3 regions of the Streptomyces sp. NPDC127177 genome follow, and region 3 is predicted to be linked to each of the others. Evidence: riboswitches for the same ligand, from Rfam matches in the RefSeq annotation. Region 3 holds a riboswitch; each other region holds the start of a gene.
What was found. Region 3 has a riboswitch for S-adenosylmethionine ahead of thrC (threonine synthase). Riboswitches for the same ligand answer to the same signal wherever they lie in the genome.
Positions count from the first base shown of each region.

Region 1: it holds a riboswitch for S-adenosylmethionine, as region 3 does, so the genes downstream of both, ACFVJX_RS25620 (hypothetical protein) here and thrC (threonine synthase) in region 3, are expected to answer to the same signal.
Region 2: it holds a riboswitch for S-adenosylmethionine, as region 3 does, so the genes downstream of both, ACFVJX_RS04825 (glutathione S-transferase C-terminal domain-containing protein) here and thrC (threonine synthase) in region 3, are expected to answer to the same signal.

Region 1 covers NZ_JBHXUW010000045.1:35,635-41,451, forward strand. Annotated here, with positions in the region: gene ACFVJX_RS25610 (hypothetical protein) at 1-334, opposite strand, end outside; gene ACFVJX_RS25615 (phosphocholine-specific phospholipase C) at 721-2,787, shown strand; SAM riboswitch class IV at 2,923-3,032, shown strand; gene ACFVJX_RS25620 (hypothetical protein) at 3,081-3,473, shown strand; gene ACFVJX_RS25625 (cytochrome P450) at 3,696-4,985, shown strand; gene ACFVJX_RS25630 (cytochrome P450) at 4,982-5,817, shown strand, end outside.
Region 2 covers NZ_JBHXUW010000004.1:70,809-76,625, reverse strand. Annotated here, with positions in the region: gene ACFVJX_RS04830 (amino acid ABC transporter permease) at 1-967, opposite strand, end outside; SAM riboswitch class IV at 1,548-1,655, shown strand; gene ACFVJX_RS04825 (glutathione S-transferase C-terminal domain-containing protein) at 1,901-2,704, shown strand; gene ACFVJX_RS04820 (ATP-binding cassette domain-containing protein) at 2,689-5,073, opposite strand; gene ACFVJX_RS04815 (IclR family transcriptional regulator) at 5,292-5,817, shown strand, end outside.
Region 3 covers NZ_JBHXUW010000007.1:30,721-36,537, forward strand. Annotated here, with positions in the region: gene otsB (trehalose-phosphatase) at 1-629, shown strand, start outside; gene ACFVJX_RS07150 (trehalose-6-phosphate synthase) at 606-2,000, opposite strand; gene ACFVJX_RS07155 (glucosyl-3-phosphoglycerate synthase) at 2,059-3,012, opposite strand; SAM riboswitch class I at 3,166-3,292, shown strand; gene thrC (threonine synthase) at 3,310-4,602, shown strand; gene ACFVJX_RS07165 (MoaD/ThiS family protein) at 4,647-4,922, shown strand; gene ACFVJX_RS07170 (cold-shock protein) at 5,335-5,541, shown strand.

The DNA of each region.
Region 1 (5,817 bases), on a different contig from region 3:
CTTCGTCGTCGTCCTCGCCCAGCGAGTACAGCTCGCCCTTGTCCGAGCCCTCGGCGACGACGAACCCGGTCTCCCAGCCGTGCCCGGACTCGGGGTCGTAGGCCGGCGCCTTGAGGATCGGGTCGCGATCGGCGTCGCACCGGTAGGGGGCTTCGTGTTCGTGGTGGTCGAAGGGGTCGTTCCATTGGACCGTGCACGCCCCGTCCGGCGCCTCCTCCAGCACGGACAGATCGACCTGCCGCAGCTCGGGCATGTCCGGCACGGTTACGTAGACGGCCGCGGAGCACCCGATGAGCAGTACGCCGAGCGTCAGCACCCATCGGAAGAAGGGCATGTGTCTCACCCAGGGCCCCCTCGCATCCGGTCGGTCGGTCGGCCAGCGAGCGAGCGAGCCAGCCGGCTTGCTGCGCAGCGTGCTCGTGCCTGCCTCTGTGAAGCCCGCTCGCGCCCGCCCCGTGCAGCGTGCTCGGTGGCGGGTCGAATCGGCAAGAACAGGAGTCGGCAGCCCTGTGGCCACGGGTCTGCCCGTCTCCGGCAATCCGGCCCCCACCGCGCCCCCACGGTGCCGCCACCCCGCCGCGGCCACCCGTTTCGTCGCTGTTTGTTCGGCCGGACGCCACCGTGTGCACACTGCAAGGGTCTTCCATAGAGCAGGCCGATTCTGGAACACTCCAGTCGCTTTCGCCCCCACGTCTCCTCACCCCGCAGAGGCCCTCACCCATGGCAGAACTGAACCGTCGCCGTCTCCTGCAACTCGCGGGAGGCACGGTCGCCTTCTCCGCGCTGTCGGGCAGTATCGCCCGTGCCGCGTCGCTTCCCGCGAAGGGTCGTACGGGCACGATCCAGGACGTCGAGCACATCGTCGTACTGATGCAGGAGAATCGTTCCTTCGATCACTACTTCGGGACCATGAAGGGCGTACGAGGCTTCGGTGACCCGCGTCCGGTCACGCTGCCCAGCGGGAAGCCGGTCTGGCACCAGAAGGACGGGCTCGGCAAGGAGGTGCTGCCGTTCCGGCCGCCGGCCGATGATCTCGGGCTGCAGTTCCTCCAGGACCTGAACCACGACTGGGCCGGTGGGCACCGGGCGCTGAACAAGGGGGCCTACGACCAGTGGGTGCCCGCCAAGACGGCGACGACCATGGCCCACCTCACCCGTGAGGACATCCCGTTCCACTACGCACTCGCCGACGCCTTCACCGTCTGCGACGCGTACCACTGCTCGTTCCTCGGCTCGACCGACCCGAACCGCTACTACCTGTGGAGCGGGTACACGGGCAACGACGGGTCCGGTGGTGGCCCCGTGCTCGGGAACGCCGAGGCCGGGTACGGCTGGACCACCTACCCCGAGCGGCTGGAGAAGGCCGGGGTGTCGTGGAAGGTCTACCAGGACATCGGTGACGGGCTCGACGCCGACGGTTCCTGGGGATGGATCGACGATGCCTACCGGGGGACGTACGGCGACAACTCCCTGCTCTACTTCAACAGTTACCGGAATGCCAAGCCCGGCGACCCGCTCTTCGAGAAGGCGCGCACCGGCACCGACGTCAAGAGCGGGGACGGGCTCCTCGACGATCTGAAGGCGGACGTCCGGGCCGGGACGCTCCCCAAGATCTCCTGGGTGGTGTCTCCCGAGGCGTACAGCGAGCATCCGAACTGGCCCGCCAACTACGGTGCCTGGTACATCTCGCAGGTGCTGGACGCGCTGACCTCCAACCCCGAGGTGTGGGGCCGGACCGCCCTCTTCATCACCTACGACGAGAACGACGGCTTCTTCGACCACGTCGTGCCGCCGTTCGTCCCGTCCGGGGCCGCGCAGGGGCTGTCCACGGTGGACACCTCCGCCGACCACTTCCCCGGCGACCTCAGCTACGCGGCCGGGCCGTACGGGCTCGGTCAGCGCGTGCCCATGACCGTCGTGTCCCCGTGGAGCACCGGCGGGTACTCGTGTTCGGAGGTCTTCGACCACACCTCCGTCATCCGGTTCATGGAGGAGCGCTTCGGCGTGCACGAGCCCAACATCTCGCCCTGGCGGCGCGCCGTATGCGGCGATCTGACCTCGGCCTTCGACTTCAGCCGTACGGACACCGCGCCCGCCTCGCTGCCCTCCACCGACGGGTACGCGCCCCCGGACGCCGACCGGCACCCCGACTACGTACCGGTACCGCCGGTCTCCGGCAGTGTGCCGAAGCAGGAGGCGGGCGGGCGGCCCACCCGGCCGCTGCGGTACGCGCCCCTCGTGGACGGGGCGGCCGACCCGTCCACCGGGAAGTACCAGCTCACCTTCAGCGGCGGCGACGCGGCCGGGGCGCAGTTCCTGGTGACGTCCGCCAATCGCACCGACGGGCCGTGGACCTACACGACCGAGGCCGGGAAGTCGGTCTCCGACAGCTGGAACACGGCGTACTCCAAGGAAGTGACCGACCTCACCGTGCACGGCCCGAACGGATTCCTGCGCGCCTTCAGGGGGTCCGGCAAGGCCACGGGACCGGAGGTGACGGTACGTCATGACGCGGCGAGCGGCGGGCTCGAACTGACCCTCACCAACACCGCCGACGGGACCGTACAACTAACGGTGCGCGGTGCGGATGCCTATGGGGGAGGGGCGGAGACCGTGGCGGTGCGTGCGGGGGCGACCGTGAATCACGCCGTTGACCTGCGCGGCAGCAATCACTGGTACGACATCACAGTGGTCTCCGACGCGGACGAGACGTTCCTCCGCCGGTTCGCCGGGCATGTCGAGACGGGTGCGGCCGGCACCAGCGACCCGGGCCTCGTCACCGGCTGAGCTGTTGGCCGTACGGGTGGTGCGGTGCGGTGGAAGGGGTACACGGGGGCCGGCCCCCGTGTACCCCTGACCGTCCGTCGGCCGTGCGGTGGTGCCCGGCGGTGCGTGTACGCCGGTGCGTTATCGTTTTCGTCGGGTCATGAGTTCCAGCGCGCAGCCCCGGCTGGCTGGACGGCACCCCGCTCCGCTGCGGGTGCTCCGGGTGACGACCTGCCCCGTGCGCGAGGTGCGGGGAACAGCGGACCGCGGTGCAGAGCGCTCGGGGTCCATTGCCCCGGAAGGCGGGACTCACCATGCTGCGTCACCTCACCGAGAGCGGCTCCGTCCGGAGTGACGGTTGCGACCGTTACGCCCCGGGCCATCGGATGCACTGGATCCACGCCAAGAAGTGCAGCCAGGAGCAGGGGCAGGCCGTCGAGATCCTGTTGACCGCGGGCGACGTCGGGGACGACGGATGGGTCGGACTACGCGCCGCCTTCGACTACGCGGGTGTCCTCCCCACGGTCTGGACCCACACTCCGGACGCGCTGCGCGAAACGCTCGCGGCCCATCGCGGACGCGTGTACTGGCTGCCCCGGTGGCATGCGCTGAAGCTCGTGGACGGCGACAGCCGGGTGGCCGGCCTTGTCAACGTCGCTCTCGACGGTGGGGAGTTGTGCGGTCTCCCCGCTGCCGGGCTGTCGTAGGGAGATGACGGCCGGGAGGTGAGGCGCCGCGAGTAGCCGTGCTCTGTTGGTGGTCGATTGTCAATTATGCCGAGTTGTCCGGGAGTTGTACCGGATGGCTTCTGCTCGGCTTGCAGCTTTGATCGGCATTGACCGATGTGGCGTCACATAAAATCCTTATAGTGAACATGCGTTGATCGCATGATCGTGACGCGTGAAGCCTCCGCCACAGAAGTCAGGATGATGACGCGCCCACCCTCAGCAGAGCCCGCGCCCTCCTCGACCCCGCCGGCGTGTCCCGCCCATGCGGGTGCCGTGCCGCTCGGCGGCCCCTCGTTCCAGACCGAGCCGCGAGCCGTCTACCGCGCGATGCGGCGCGACCACGGGCCGGTCGTCCCCGTGGAGCTGCCCGGCGGCTTCCCCGCCTGGCTGGTCATCGGGTACCGCGAACTGCACCAGGTCACCAGCGACGGCGAGCTGTTCCCCCGCGATGTCGGCCTGTGGAACCAGTGGGAACACATCCCCGATGACTGGCCCCTGCTCCCCATGGTCGGACGGCCCCTGCCGTCCATCTACTTCAGCGCGGGTGAGGAGCACCGCCGTCACGCGAGGATGGTGGGACCCGCACTCGAAGGGGCCGACCCGTTCGAGATCCGCAGCCACTGCGAGCAGTTGGCCGACCGGCTGATCGACTCCGTGTGCAGCCGCGGCGCGGCGGACCTCGTCGCCGACTTCTGCGAACCCCTCCCGGTGCTTGTCCTCGCACGGCTTGTCGGGTTCCCCGACGACGAAGGCGCCGACATCGCACGGGTGTTGAAGGACCTGGCCGACGGGGGCCCGGGGGCGCAGGAAGCCCATCTGCGATTCGGCGAGCACATGCGGCGGTTGGTCGCCGCCAAGCGGGACGAGCCCGGGGACGACGTGACCTCCCGGATGCTCGACTTCCCCGAGGCCTTCACCGACGAGGAGTACATGCTCGACCTGATGGCCATCACGGCCGCCGGGCACCTCACCACCGCCGACTGGATCAGCAACTCGCTCCGGCTGATGCTCACCGAGGACGAGTTCGCCGACTCGATGGCCGGCGGGCGGCGAAGTGTGGCCGAGGCCATGAACGAGGTGCTCTGGGAGGACGGGCCGACGCAGATCCTCGCCGGACGCTGGGCCACCCGGGACACCCGGCTCGGCGGACAGCGGATCGAGGCGGGCGACATGTTGCTGCTCGGGCTCGGAGCCGCCAACACCGATCCCCTGATCCGGCAGAACCTGTCAGGCCGCGGCGCCTCCGAACAAGGCGGCAACGGCGCACATCTCGCCTTCAGCCACGGTGAGTACCGGTGCCCGTTCCCCGCCCAGGAGATCGCCGAGATCATCGCCCGTACCGGAATCGAGGTGCTGCTCGACCGGCTGCCCGATCTGGAGCTACGGGTCGCCGTCGCGGACCTCGTACGGCGGCCGTCAGCGTTTCTGCGGGGGACCACCGCGCTCCCCGTTCGGTTCACCCCCGTTCGCACGACAGGAGACCTCTCGTGAACTGCCCTCACGCCGCCGCGCACGCAGCCGCCCCGGACGCCGGGACCGTCGTCATCGACCCCATGGTCCAGGACCTGGACGGGGAGACGGCGAGGCTGCGCGAGGCCGGCCGGCTCGCGCGGATCGAACTGCTCGGCGTGCCCGCCTGGACCATCACCCGGCACGCGGACGCCCGCCAACTCCTGGTGGACCCAAGGCTGGTGAAGGACCTCGACGCGTGGGGGCTGTGGCGGAGCGGCGAGGTGACGCACGCATGGCCGCTCATCGGCATGGTCGACGCCGGACGGTCCATGTTCACCGTGGACGGTGCCGAGCACCGGCGGCTGCGCACCAAGACCTCCCAGGCGCTGACGCCCCGGCGGCTGGAGGCGATCAGGCCCGACATCGAGGAGTTCACCGAGGAGCTGCTGGACGCCCTCGCCGAAGGCGGTCGGGACGGGGGCGTCGTCGACCTGAAGTCGGTCTTCGCGCAGCCCCTGCCGATGCGGGTCGTCGGCATGCTGATGGGCGTGGACCCCGCCGAGAACGCCATGCTGACCAAGCAGTACAAGGCGTTCTTCTCGATGCTCACCCCGCAGGACGAACGGCTGGCACTGCTCGCCGAGTTGGACGTGTTCTACGCCGGGCTCGTGCGCGAGAAGACCGCACGGCCCACCGACGATCTGACCTCCGCCCTCATCCTGGCCGACGAGGGCGGCGAGCCGCTCACCGAGGAGGAGGTGGTGGGCAACCTCAAGGCGATGGTCGCGGCGGGGCACGAGACCACCATCGGGCTCATCCTCAACGCCGTACGGGCCCTGCTGGCCCACCCCGAGCAGTTGCGGCTGGTGCT
Region 2 (5,817 bases), on a different contig from region 3:
CGCCGAGGCCGGTCCGCAGCTTCTGCAACGGGGTCGGGGGCAGGGTCCGCAGCGCGCCCCGCGAGTAGTGCCGCTCGACGTAGAACTGGATGACGGACACCACGCTGGTGAGGATCAGGTACCAGGCGGTTGCGACCAGCAGCAGCGGCACGATGTCGCCGGGGTAGGTGCTGCCCATGCTCTGTACGGAGCCGAACAGGTCGAGCAGCGAGACGTAGAACACCAGCGAGGTGCCCTTGATCAGGCCGATCAGCTGGTTGACGTAGTTCGGGGTGATGGAGCGCAGCGCCTGCGGAAAGACGATCTTCGCGAACTGGTACCGCTTCGGGAGTCCGAGGGCGGAGGCCGCCTCGTGCTGGCCCTGGTCCACCGAGAGGATGCCGCCGCGCACCACCTCGGAGGCGTATGCCGCCTCGTTCAGGCTGAGGCCGATGACGGCGACGACCATGTCGGTGGCCAGGCGCGACTCGTCGAAGCTGAAGAACGCGGGGCCGAACGGCACACCGACGCTCAGCGTCCGGTAGAGCGCGCTGAAGTTGTAGAGGAACAGCAGGACGACGATCAGCGGCACCGATCGGAAGAGCCAGGTGTAGAGCCAGCTGACCGCGCGCAGCACCGGGCTCGGGGAGAGCCTCGCCAGGGCCAGCAGCACACCGCCGAGGAGTCCCAACGCGGCGCTGTACACGGCGACTTCGAGGGTGATGAGCAGTCCGTCGAGAATGGTGGGGCGCAGGAACCAGTATTGGAACCGGTCCCACTGGTAGAAGGGGTTGGTCACCAGGCCATGGAGGATCTGGGCGGCCAGTACGAGTACGACGGCCGTGACGATCCAGCGGCCGGGACGCAGCAGCGGGCGGACCCGCTGCGCGGCCAGGGGCTTCGGCTCGGCAGGTGGAGCGGGGCGGGGGGCCGCCTCGGTGGGCGGCGCCGAGCCGGAGGACACAGCGACGCCTGGGGATTCACTCACGGAGGGCTCCAGCGGATACGGACAGCCCGGACCGCTGACGGCAGCGGCGCCGCACCGGTCGGACATGACTCGGCGGGACGCGGCGCACAGCACGGGACGGGGGCCGGGCGGGGAGAGGACACACCGCGAAAGCGGTGGACGTCAGAAGCTCAGAAGGCCGGTCAGCCTTGACAGAGCGCGCGACAAGCGGCGGTACACAGAGCGCTGTTGACGCGCTGCAGGTCGACGGAGCGGTTCGCGCAGAGCAGGACGCGGCCGCGGGACCGCCAGGCAGCCATCCCCTCAGCTGCGTTCATCGCCCTCACCGTCACCATTCCGCCCCGCGGGGCCTCGCGCTCACCGAACGTCGTCAGGTCCGGTCCTCACCTGGGGCACCCCACCGCCGGGCGGCGGGCCAGGGCGTTCAGCGAATCCCCGGCGCCGTTCTGCGCCGCAAGTTAGGCATGCACCGAAAGGAATGTCAACGCCGGTGACCACCAGGCGAGACGGCCCGTACGGCCTTCTTGACGGCGTCACGCGGCGCACCGAAACTGGCATGGACGGTCACGATTGTCAGCGCCCCCTGCGCGGGATCCTTCCTGCTCACGAGGTCATCGGCCCCGGCCCGCTGGCAGGCAACCCTTCCACCGCGACGGGGTGCCCCGGGTGACGACCGGGTCCCGCCGGCGCGGCGGGGCAAGCGTGGTCTCGCGTCTCGCGAGCCCCGGAGTCGGGACCGGTGGGATTTGTCCAGGAACGGCTTGACGAGGCGCCTGCACATCGATCTGCTGCGTGTCTCCAGCGCTTACTAGCCCGGCAGACCCGGACGCGTACAGGTCCGTCCGATCGTGATCCGGACCGGTGCGAAAGCGCAGTCGTTCCCCACCCGGCCGCCCATGCCCACAAGGCGGCGGTGGCTTCCTCGTTCCCACAGGGATCCCCAAAGGGAGAGTCATGCCCGAGACAGCTTCGCGCGGTTCCAGCACAGCCAACTCGATCACATGCGGCTCGATTTCACCCGGACCGAGCCCACGCGCCGCACATCCGCGTCCGCCGGCGGCCGTACCGTCCTCCCCCATCCACAGCCGGATCGGCGTCGGTCTGGCCGGTGGCTTCTATCCGGCTCCGCACCGCTACGAGCTTTTCCTGTCGGCGAGTTGTCCGCGCTCGCTGCGTATCTCGATCACCCTCGGCCTGCTCGGTCTCCAGGACTCGGTCGCCACCACACGGCTGGGACACCCCGCCGAGACGCCCGAAGCCTTCGCCTCGCTGCGCAGCGCGTACGAGGCCACCATGCACCACTACGACGGGCCGCTGACCGCGCCCGCGCTGTGCGACCGGTGGAGCGGACGGATCGTCAGCAACCACACCCCCGACATCCTCAGGGACCTGGCCGGCCTGCTCTCCGGGCACGACGAGGCCTGCCCCTCCACGCTGCGTCCGCCGGAGCTCGCCGCGGACATCGAAGCCCTCCGTGACCTGCTGGACCAGCACGTCACCCCGTCCGCCGAGCCCTCGGAGCGATCGGCGGCGCTCGACCTGGTGGATCAGTACCTCGCCCCGCGGCCCTATGTGCTGGGTGAGGAGCTGACGGCTGCGGATGTGGACCTGTGGGTGGCGCTCGTCCATCTCGGGCCGGCCGTCCTCGCCACACACCCCCGGCTCGGGGACTACGTGCGCCGCCTCGGCGGCCACCCCGCCTTCCCCGACAGCAACGACGTGGCGACCGTCACGGCTTCCGGTCAGGCGCCGACGTAGGCGGCGAGGTGCTCGCCGGTGAGGGTGGAGCGGTCGGCGACGAGGTCGGCTGGGGTGCCCTCGAAGACGAGCCTGCCGCCGTCGTGGCCGGCGCCGGGGCCCAGGTCGATGATCCAGTCGGCGTGCGCCATGACCGCCTGGTGGTGCTCGATCACGATGACCGACTTACCCGAGTCCACGAGCCGGTCGAGCAGGCCGAGCAACTGCTCGACATCGGCCGGGTGGAGTCCGGTGGTCGGCTCGTCGAGCACGTAGACGCCGCCCTTCTCCCCCATGTGCGTGGCCAGCTTCAGCCGTTGCCGCTCACCGCCGGAGAGTGTGGTGAGCGGCTGGCCGAGGCTGAGGTAGCCGAGCCCGACCTCGGAGAGTCTGCCGAGGACGCGGTGCGCGGCCGGGGTGTGCGCCTCGCCGCCGCCGAAGAACTCCTCGGCCTCCGTCACCGACATCGCGAGCACCTCGCTGATGTCGCGGCCACCGAGGCGGTATTCGAGCACCGAGGCCTGGAACCGCTTCCCCTCGCACTCCTCGCAGACGGTGGCGACGCCCGCCATCATCGCGAGGTCGGTGTAGACGACACCCGCGCCGTTGCAACCGGGGCAGGCGCCGTCGGAGTTCGCGCTGAACAGCGCCGGCTTCACATCGTTGGCCTTGGCGAACGCCTTGCGGACCGGGTCGAGCAGTCCGGTGTACGTCGCGGGGTTGCTCCGTCGTGAGCCACGGATCGCGCTCTGGTCGATCGGCACGACGCCGTCCAGGCCCGAGACCGAGCCGTGGATCAGCGAGCTCTTTCCGGAACCGGCGACGCCGGTGACGACGGCCAGGACCCCGAGCGGGATGTCGACGTCGACGCCGCGCAGGTTGTTCTCCTCCGCGCCGCGGATCTCCAGCGTGCCGGTGGGCTCGCGCAGCGACTCCTTGAGGGCGGCCCGGTCGTCGAAGTGGCGTCCGGTGACCGTGCCCGCTGACCGCAGCCCGTCGACCGTTCCCTCGAAGCAGACGGTGCCGCCAGCCACGCCGGCGCCGGGACCGAGGTCGACGACGTGGTCGGCGATCGCGATGGTCTCCGGCTTGTGCTCCACGACGAGCACCGTGTTGCCCTTGTCCCGCAGGCGCAGCAGCAGGCTGTTCATCCGCTGGATGTCGTGGGGGTGCAGGCCCGCGGTGGGTTCGTCGAAGACGTAGGTGACGTCGGTGAGGGAGGAGCCCAGGTGCCGGATCATCTTGACGCGCTGCGCCTCGCCACCCGACAGCGTTCCCGACGGCCGGTCGAGTGCGAGGTAGCCGAGGCCGATCTCGACGAACGAGTCCAGAGTCTGCCGCAGCGCGGTGAGCAGGGGTGCCACCGAGGGCTCGTCGAGACCGCGGACCCATGCGGCCAGGTCGCTGATCTGCATCGCGCAGGCGTCGGCGATGCTGATCCGCTTGATCCTGGACGACCGGGCCCCTTCGCTGAGCCGGCTACCGTCGCACTCGGGGCAGGTGGCGAAGGCGACCGCCCGCTCCACGAAGGCACGGATGTGGGGTTGCAGCGCTTCCTTGTCCTTGGACAGGAACGACTTCTGGATCTTGGGGATCAGTCCCTCGTAGGTGAGGTTGACGCCCTCGACCTTGACCTTGGTCGGCTCCCGGTAGAGAAAGTCCTGCATCTCCTTCTTGGTGTACTTGCGGATCGGCTTGTCCGGGTCGAGCAGCCCCGACTCGGCGTAGACCCGGACGGTCCAGAAGCTGTCCGACTTCCAGCCGGGAATGGTGAACGCGCCGTCGGCCAGCGACTTGGAGTCGTCGTAGAGCTGGGTGAGGTCGATGTCGGAGACGGTGCCCCGGCCCTCGCAACGGCTACACATGCCTCCGGTGCGGTTGAAGGTCGCCTTCACCGCCTTCTTGTTGCCGCGCTCGACGGTGATGGCGCCGCTGGCCCGGACGGAGGGAACGTTGAAGGCGTACGCACCGGGCGGGCCGATGTGCGGCTTGCCGAGCCGGCTGAAGAGGATGCGCAGCATCGCGTTGGCGTCGGTGACCGTGCCGACGGTGGAGCGCGGATCGGCGCCCAGTCTCTGCTGGTCGACGATGATCGCGGTCGTGAGCCCGTCCAGGACGTCGACCTCGGGCCGGGCCAGTGTGGGCATGAAGCCCTGCACGAAGGCGCTGTAGGTCTCGTTGATCAGCCGCTGCGACTCGGCGGCGATCGTGTTGAACACCAGCGAGGTCTTGCCCGATCCGGAGACACCGGTGAACACCGTGAGCCGCCGCTTCGGGATCTCGATGCTGACGTCCTTGAGGTTGTTCACGCGCGCGCCGTGCACACGGATCATGTCGTGGATGTCGGCAGCGTGCGGGGCAGGCGACTTGGCGTCCGTCCTGGTGGCCATGGTGATCGTTTCTCCATCTGTCCGTCGGGGGCCGGGCCTGTGATCGCTGCCCAGCATTCACGCTAGCCGCGGCGCGTGGAGCACGCTTCTTCATTCCTGACCGGCCCCGCCGGCCGCCACCGCCCGTGTGACGCCCCTGGACCGTTTCCGCGCCCCAGGTCAGGGGCGGTAAGCAGGACATATTGCCACTGCCCGGCACCGGGTCCATGCTTGTGGGCATGGGTGACGAGGCCGGCCCCGAACTCACCGCGTACGTCAAGCGCGCTCTCCGAGTCATGGAGGCCGCCGGGGCGCACGCGGCAGGAGCGCCCGTCCAGCAGCTGGCCAGGGAGGCCGGACTGCCCCTGACGACCGTCCAGGAGCTGCTGAAGGAGCTCGCGCGGGACGGCTATCTGACCGTGCTGGACGACGGCATGGTCACCCTCTCCGGCAGCCGCTCCCCGCTGGGTGCCGGGCGCGACGACACGCAGTCGCTGAGCCGGGTCCGGCCCGTCCTGACGTCCTTGCGCAACGACCTCTCGGCCGCGGTCTACCTGACGGTGTACGAGGAGGGCGAGATCCGTGTGATGGAGATCGTCGACAGCGCCCGCGCGCCCCGCGTGGACCTCTGGGTGGGTTTCCAGGACGCCGGACACGCCACGGCGCTGGGCAAGGCCGTGCTGCGCGAACTGGACGAGCAGGCGCGCGCCGATTACTTCTCCCGGCACCCTCTGACCGATCTCACGCCCCGCACGATCACGGGCC
Region 3 (5,817 bases):
GCCGCCCGGCCGGCGTCGCGGTCCGCTACGGCGGCTTCGCCGGGGTCGCGGGCCTGGACCACCTCGTCGTCCTCGGCCACTACGGCGCCGAGCGCTGGGACGCCGTCACCGGCACCGTCCGCGCCCCCGCCCCGCACCCAGGCGTCGCCGCCGTGCGGGCCGAACTCCCCGGTGTGCTCGACAGGTTCGACTCCTGGCGCGGTACGTGGATAGAGGAGAAGGGGCAGGCGCTCGCCGTCCACACCCGCCGCGCCGAGGACCCGCAGGCGGCCTTCGAGGCCCTGCGCGGCCCCCTCGGCGAGCTCGCCACCCGGCACGGTCTCATCGTCGAACCGGGCCGGCTGGTTCTGGAGCTGCGCCCGGCCGGCATGGACAAAGGCGTGGCGCTCACCGAGTACGTGCGCGAGACGGGCGCCGGGTCCGTGCTCTACGCGGGCGACGACCTCGGCGACCTCGCCGCGTACGCCGCCGTGGAGAAGCTCCGCACCGAGGGCCCCGAAGGCACCCCCGGCCTGCTGATCTGCAGCGGACGAGCGGAGGTGCCCGAACTGGCCGAGCGCGCCGACCTGTTGGTGCCGGGGCCGGGAGCCGTCGTGGAGTTCCTGTCAGCCCTGGCGCAGCGCCTCTAGCTGGTCCAGGAACCACTGCTGCGGCGGCAGCGCGGTCGCCGCAGCGGCCAGCCGCTCCGTGCGTGCCGCCCGTTCGTCGTCCGGCATCGTCAGCGCCTCGTGCAGCGCGTCGGCGGTGGCGGACACGTCGTACGGGTTCACCGTGATCGCGTCGTCGCCCAGCTCCTCGTACGCCCCCGCCTCCCGCGACAGGACCAGCGCGCAGCCGTCGTCGGACACGACCGGGACCTCCTTGGCGACCAGGTTCATCCCGTCCCGGATGGGGTTGACGAGTGCCACGTCGGCCAGCCGGTACGCCGCCAGCGAGCGGGCGAAGTCGTCCTTGACGTGGAGCACCACCGGGGTCCAGTCCGCCGTGCCGTGCACCGCGTTGATGTCGTCGGCGACGCGCTGCACCTCGGCCGTGTACTCCCGGTACACCGCGAGGTCCTGCCGTGAGGGGTAGGCGAACGCGATGTGGACGACGCGCCCGCGCCACTCGGGCCGCCCGTCGAGCAGGGCGCGGTAGGCGAGCATCCCGCGGACGATGTTCTTGGACAGCTCGGTGCGGTCCACCCGCACGATCGTCCGCCGGCCGGGGCCCACCTGCTCCCGCAGGGCCGCCATGCGCTCGTCGACGTCCGCCTCGTGCGCGCGGCGGGTCAGGAAGTCCGCGTCGGCGCCGAGCCCGTGCACACCGATGCGGGTGCGGCCGGTGCCGCCGAGGATCTCCGTGCAGCAGCCGATGAACGCGTCCGCCCACCGGCGGGTCAGGAAGGCCGCCCGGTCGGCGCCGAGGATGCCGTGCAGCAGTTGCTCGGCGATGTCGTCGGGGAGCATCCGGAAGTAGTCGACGGGCGCCCACGGGGTGTGCGAGAAGTGGCCGATCCGCAGATCGGGCCGGAGTTCGCGGAGCATGCCGGGCACCAGCGCCAGGTGGTAGTCCTGCACCAGGACCGCCGCACCCTCGCCCGCCTCCTCGGCGAGCGCTTCGGCGAAGGCCCGGTTGTAGGTCTCGAAGGAGGCCCACTGACGGCGGAACTCCGCGTCGAAGACGGGCTCCACGGGGGTCTGGTAGAGCAGGTGGTGGACGAACCAGAGCACCGAGTTGGCGATGCCGTTGTACGCGTCGGCGTGCACCTCCGCGTCGATGTCGAGCATCCGCACGCCCGGTTCGCCGACCCCGCGCCGCACCGCCTCGCGGTCGCCGTCTCCCAGGGCGGCGCAGACCCACACCTTGTCGTCGACCGCGCTGAGCCCGGAGACGAGCCCGCCACCGCCCCGTTTCGCGTCGAGCGAGCCGTCCTCACCCAGCGTGTACGAGACCGGACCGCGGTTGGACGCGACGAGTACCTGGGCGGTGGCGGACTGAGGGGCGTGCTCGGAGACCATGTTGCGGAATCTAGCCCGATCACGAACCGCCCAAACGTGCGTACGGCCGCGCTCCGTCTCAGGCCGCGCGGCGCGAGACGTACTCGGCGATCTCGCGCATGGGCGGCCGCTCCTCGGTGTCCACCGGGTAGGTGTGCGGGACGAAACCGTGCTCGCCGCGCTCGAACTGGGTGAGCGCGGGGCGGACCAGATGCCCCCGGGAGAGCCGCAGCTGGGCGGTCCGGTAGATGGCCGCCGCCATCCGGCCGAGCGCCTGGCCGTCCTGGTGGCGGTGTTTGCGCACCCCGACGTCGACCTGGCCGAGCGCGTCCAGGCCGACCGTGTGCAGGGCGTCGACGAGCAGCCCCAGCTCCACTCCGTAGCCGACCGGGAACGGCAGCCGTTCCAGCAGTGAGCGGCGCACGGCGTACTCGCCGCCCAGCGGCTGGACGAAGCCCGCCAGCTGCGGCCAGTGCAGATTGAGCAGCGGACGTGCCACCAGTTCGGTGACCCGGCCGCCCTGGCCCGCGGTGTCCCCGAGGGGACGGTCGTACATCGCCTTGACGAACTGGACCGAGGGGTCGGTCAGCAGCGGGCCGACGATCCCGGAGACGAAGTCGGCCGAGAAGTCCTTGAGGTCCGCGTCGATGAAGCAGACGATGTCCCCGCCGGTCACCAGGAGTGAGCGCCACAGCACCTCGCCCTTGCCGGGGACGGCCGGGACGCGGGGCAGGATCGCGTCCCGGTGGATCACCCGGGCCCCCGCGCGGCGCGCGACCTCGGCGGTGGCGTCCGTGGAGCCGGAGTCGATCACCACGAGTTCGTCGACCAGCCGGACCTTCTCCATCAGCTCACGCCGGATCGTCGCGACGATGTCGCCGACCGTCGCCGCCTCGTTGAGTGCGGGCAGCACGACGCTCACGCTCCCGTTCCCGCTCTGGGGGTCACTCCTGGTGGCCAGGAGCCGGTCCAGCGGACGGTCGGCGACCGACCAGGAACGCCTGGTCAGCCAGCGTTCGACCTCTTCCAGCACGGTCGATACTCCCTGTATGTGATCCATCTCGCGGTTCGGACGGCTATCTCAACAGTCCGGTGCTTCGGTTACAGTCTTGAACAACGCAGATGGCCGTCGCATGCCGGGGTCCGTCCGCCGATAAACGCCTGGATCGATGGTCCAGTGCCACAGCGCTCATCCAGAGGGACAGAGGGAACGGCCCGTTGAAGTCCCGGCAACCCTCCCGCCGACCGCGAGGTCAGGTGGGGAAGGTGCCAATTCCGTCTTGTGGCGAAATGCGTCACGAGGAAGATGAGGAGAAAGGGCCTCGCCATCATGGCTGTTCAGACTGTTGCAGCACACACCGATGCTTCTGTGGACCTCGGTCCCGCCGCGGCACTTTCCTGCCGCGAGTGCGGAGAGCGTTTCGAGCTCGGCCCCCTCTTCGCCTGCGCGACCTGTTTCGGGCCGCTCGAAGTGGCGTACGACCTGCCGAGCGGCTCCCCGGACGAGCTGAGGAAGCGCATCGAGGCCGGACCCAACAACATCTGGCGCTACGCGCCGCTGCTGCCGGTCCCCTCCGATGTCGCGGACAAGCCCAACATCAACCCCGGCTTCACCAAGCTGGTCAAGGCCGACAACCTCGCCCGTGAGCTGGGCGTCACCGGCGGTCTGTACGTCAAGGACGACTCCGGCAACCCGACGCACTCCTTCAAGGACCGCGTCGTCGCGATCGCCGTCGAGGCCGCCCGCGCCTTCGGTTTCACCACGCTCTCCTGCTCCTCCACCGGCAACCTGGCCGGAGCGGTCGGCGCCGCCGCCGCCCGTGCCGGACTGCGGTCCTGCGTGTTCATCCCGCACGACCTGGAGCAGGGCAAGGTCGTCATGGCCGCGGTGTACGGCGGTGAGCTGGTCGGCATCGAGGGCAACTACGACGACGTCAACCGCTTCTGCTCGGAGCTCATCGGCGACCCGCTCGGCGAGGGCTGGGGCTTCGTCAACGTCAACCTGCGCCCGTACTACGGCGAGGGTTCCAAGACGCTCGCGTACGAGATCTGCGAGCAGCTCGGCTGGCGGCTGCCCGACCAGATCGTCATCCCGATCGCGTCCGGCTCGCAGCTCACGAAGATCGACAAGGGCCTCCAGGAGCTGATCAAGCTCGGCCTGGTCGAGGACAAGCCGTACCGGATCTTCGGCGCCCAGGCCGAGGGCTGCTCGCCGGTCTCCACCGCCTTCAAGGCCGGCCACGACGTCGTGCGCCCGCAGAAGCCGGACACCATCGCCAAGTCCCTGGCGATCGGCAACCCGGCCGACGGCCCGTACGTGCTGGACATCGCCCGCCGCACCGGTGGCGCCGTCGAGGACGTCAACGACGAGCAGGTCGTCGACGCGATCAAGCTGCTGGCGCGCACCGAGGGCATCTTCGCCGAGACCGCGGGCGGGGTGACGGTCGGTGTGACGAAGAAGCTGATCGAGGCCGGTCTGCTGGACCCGTCGCTCACCACCGTCGTCCTGAACACCGGTGACGGCCTCAAGACGCTGGACGCGGTGGCCGCCACCTCGCAGGCGACGGCGACGATCCGTCCGAGCCTGGACGCCTTCCGCGCCGCCGGCCTCGGCACCAGCTGACCCACCGAGCCGACCCACCCGAGACTCCAGGAAGGGCACCCACCATGAGCGTCAAGGTCCGTATCCCCACCATCCTCCGCACCTACACGGGAGGCCAGGCCGAGGTCCCGGCCGAGGGCGCGACCCTCTCCCAGGTCATCGAGTCCCTGGAGAAGGACCACCCGGGGATCGCCGCCCGCGTCCTGGACGACCAGGGCAAGCTGCGCCGCTTCGTGAACGTGTACGTCAACGACGACGACGTGCGCTTCGAGGGCGGCCTGGAAGCGGTCACCCCGGACGGCGCCGGCATCTCGATCATCCCGGCCGTCGCGGGCGGCTGACCGCATCCGCGTCACCGTGATTGCCCCCTCCGCTTCACAAGCGGAGGGGGCAATTCTGCATGGTTGAGCGCGGTAGAGTGTGGGAAGTCCCCTCCGCTGCCCGTGCCAACCGCATATGAGAATGCGCCTGGCCACGACAAGATGCAGCCAAAGTACCTGATCCTCTTGCGCCATAAGTCGCCTTTGCCTGGCCCGACTTGCCCAGGATCCTCACGAATTCCTCATATTCGGGCGCTCCGTGCTGCCTGGAATTCTCGTCCGATTGACCTGTTGCAGAGGGCAGTTGGGCAGATACATTCGGCCGCGGTCGACGCGTTCCGGCGCACGCACCCTCGCCTGTCGGAGGGTGAGTTCTGACCCAGGGCCCGCGAAGTGCGGTCCTGTGCAAGGGCCAGTAATAGGGGAGTTAGGCATGGCTCAGGGCACCGTCAAGTGGTTCAACGCGGAGAAGGGGTACGGCTTCATCGCGGTCGACGGTGGTGCGGATGTTTTCGTCCACTACAGCGCGATCCAGATGGACGGATACCGCACCCTCGAAGAGGGTCAGCGAGTTGAATTCGAAATCTCGCAGGGCCAGAAGGGGCCGCAGGCGGACATGGTCAAGCTCGCCGTCGGCTGAGCTCGGCGCGGTCGGCCAACGACACTACTCACGCACGTGAGGCCCGTACCTCCCACCGGGGTACGGGCCTCACGTGCGTCTGTGCGCCCCTGCCCGACGTGCCTTCGGCGCTTGCACTCAAGGGGGTCGAGTGCTAATCATTGGCGTTAGCACTCTCCAGGTGAGAGTGACAGAAACTTGGACCGGGCCGGTGAGGCCCGCAGGTCCGTCGGGGCAAGGAACCGGCGGGCGGCAGGCCGTCCGTCGCGGGCGCCACTCGGTCCGGAGAAATCCACC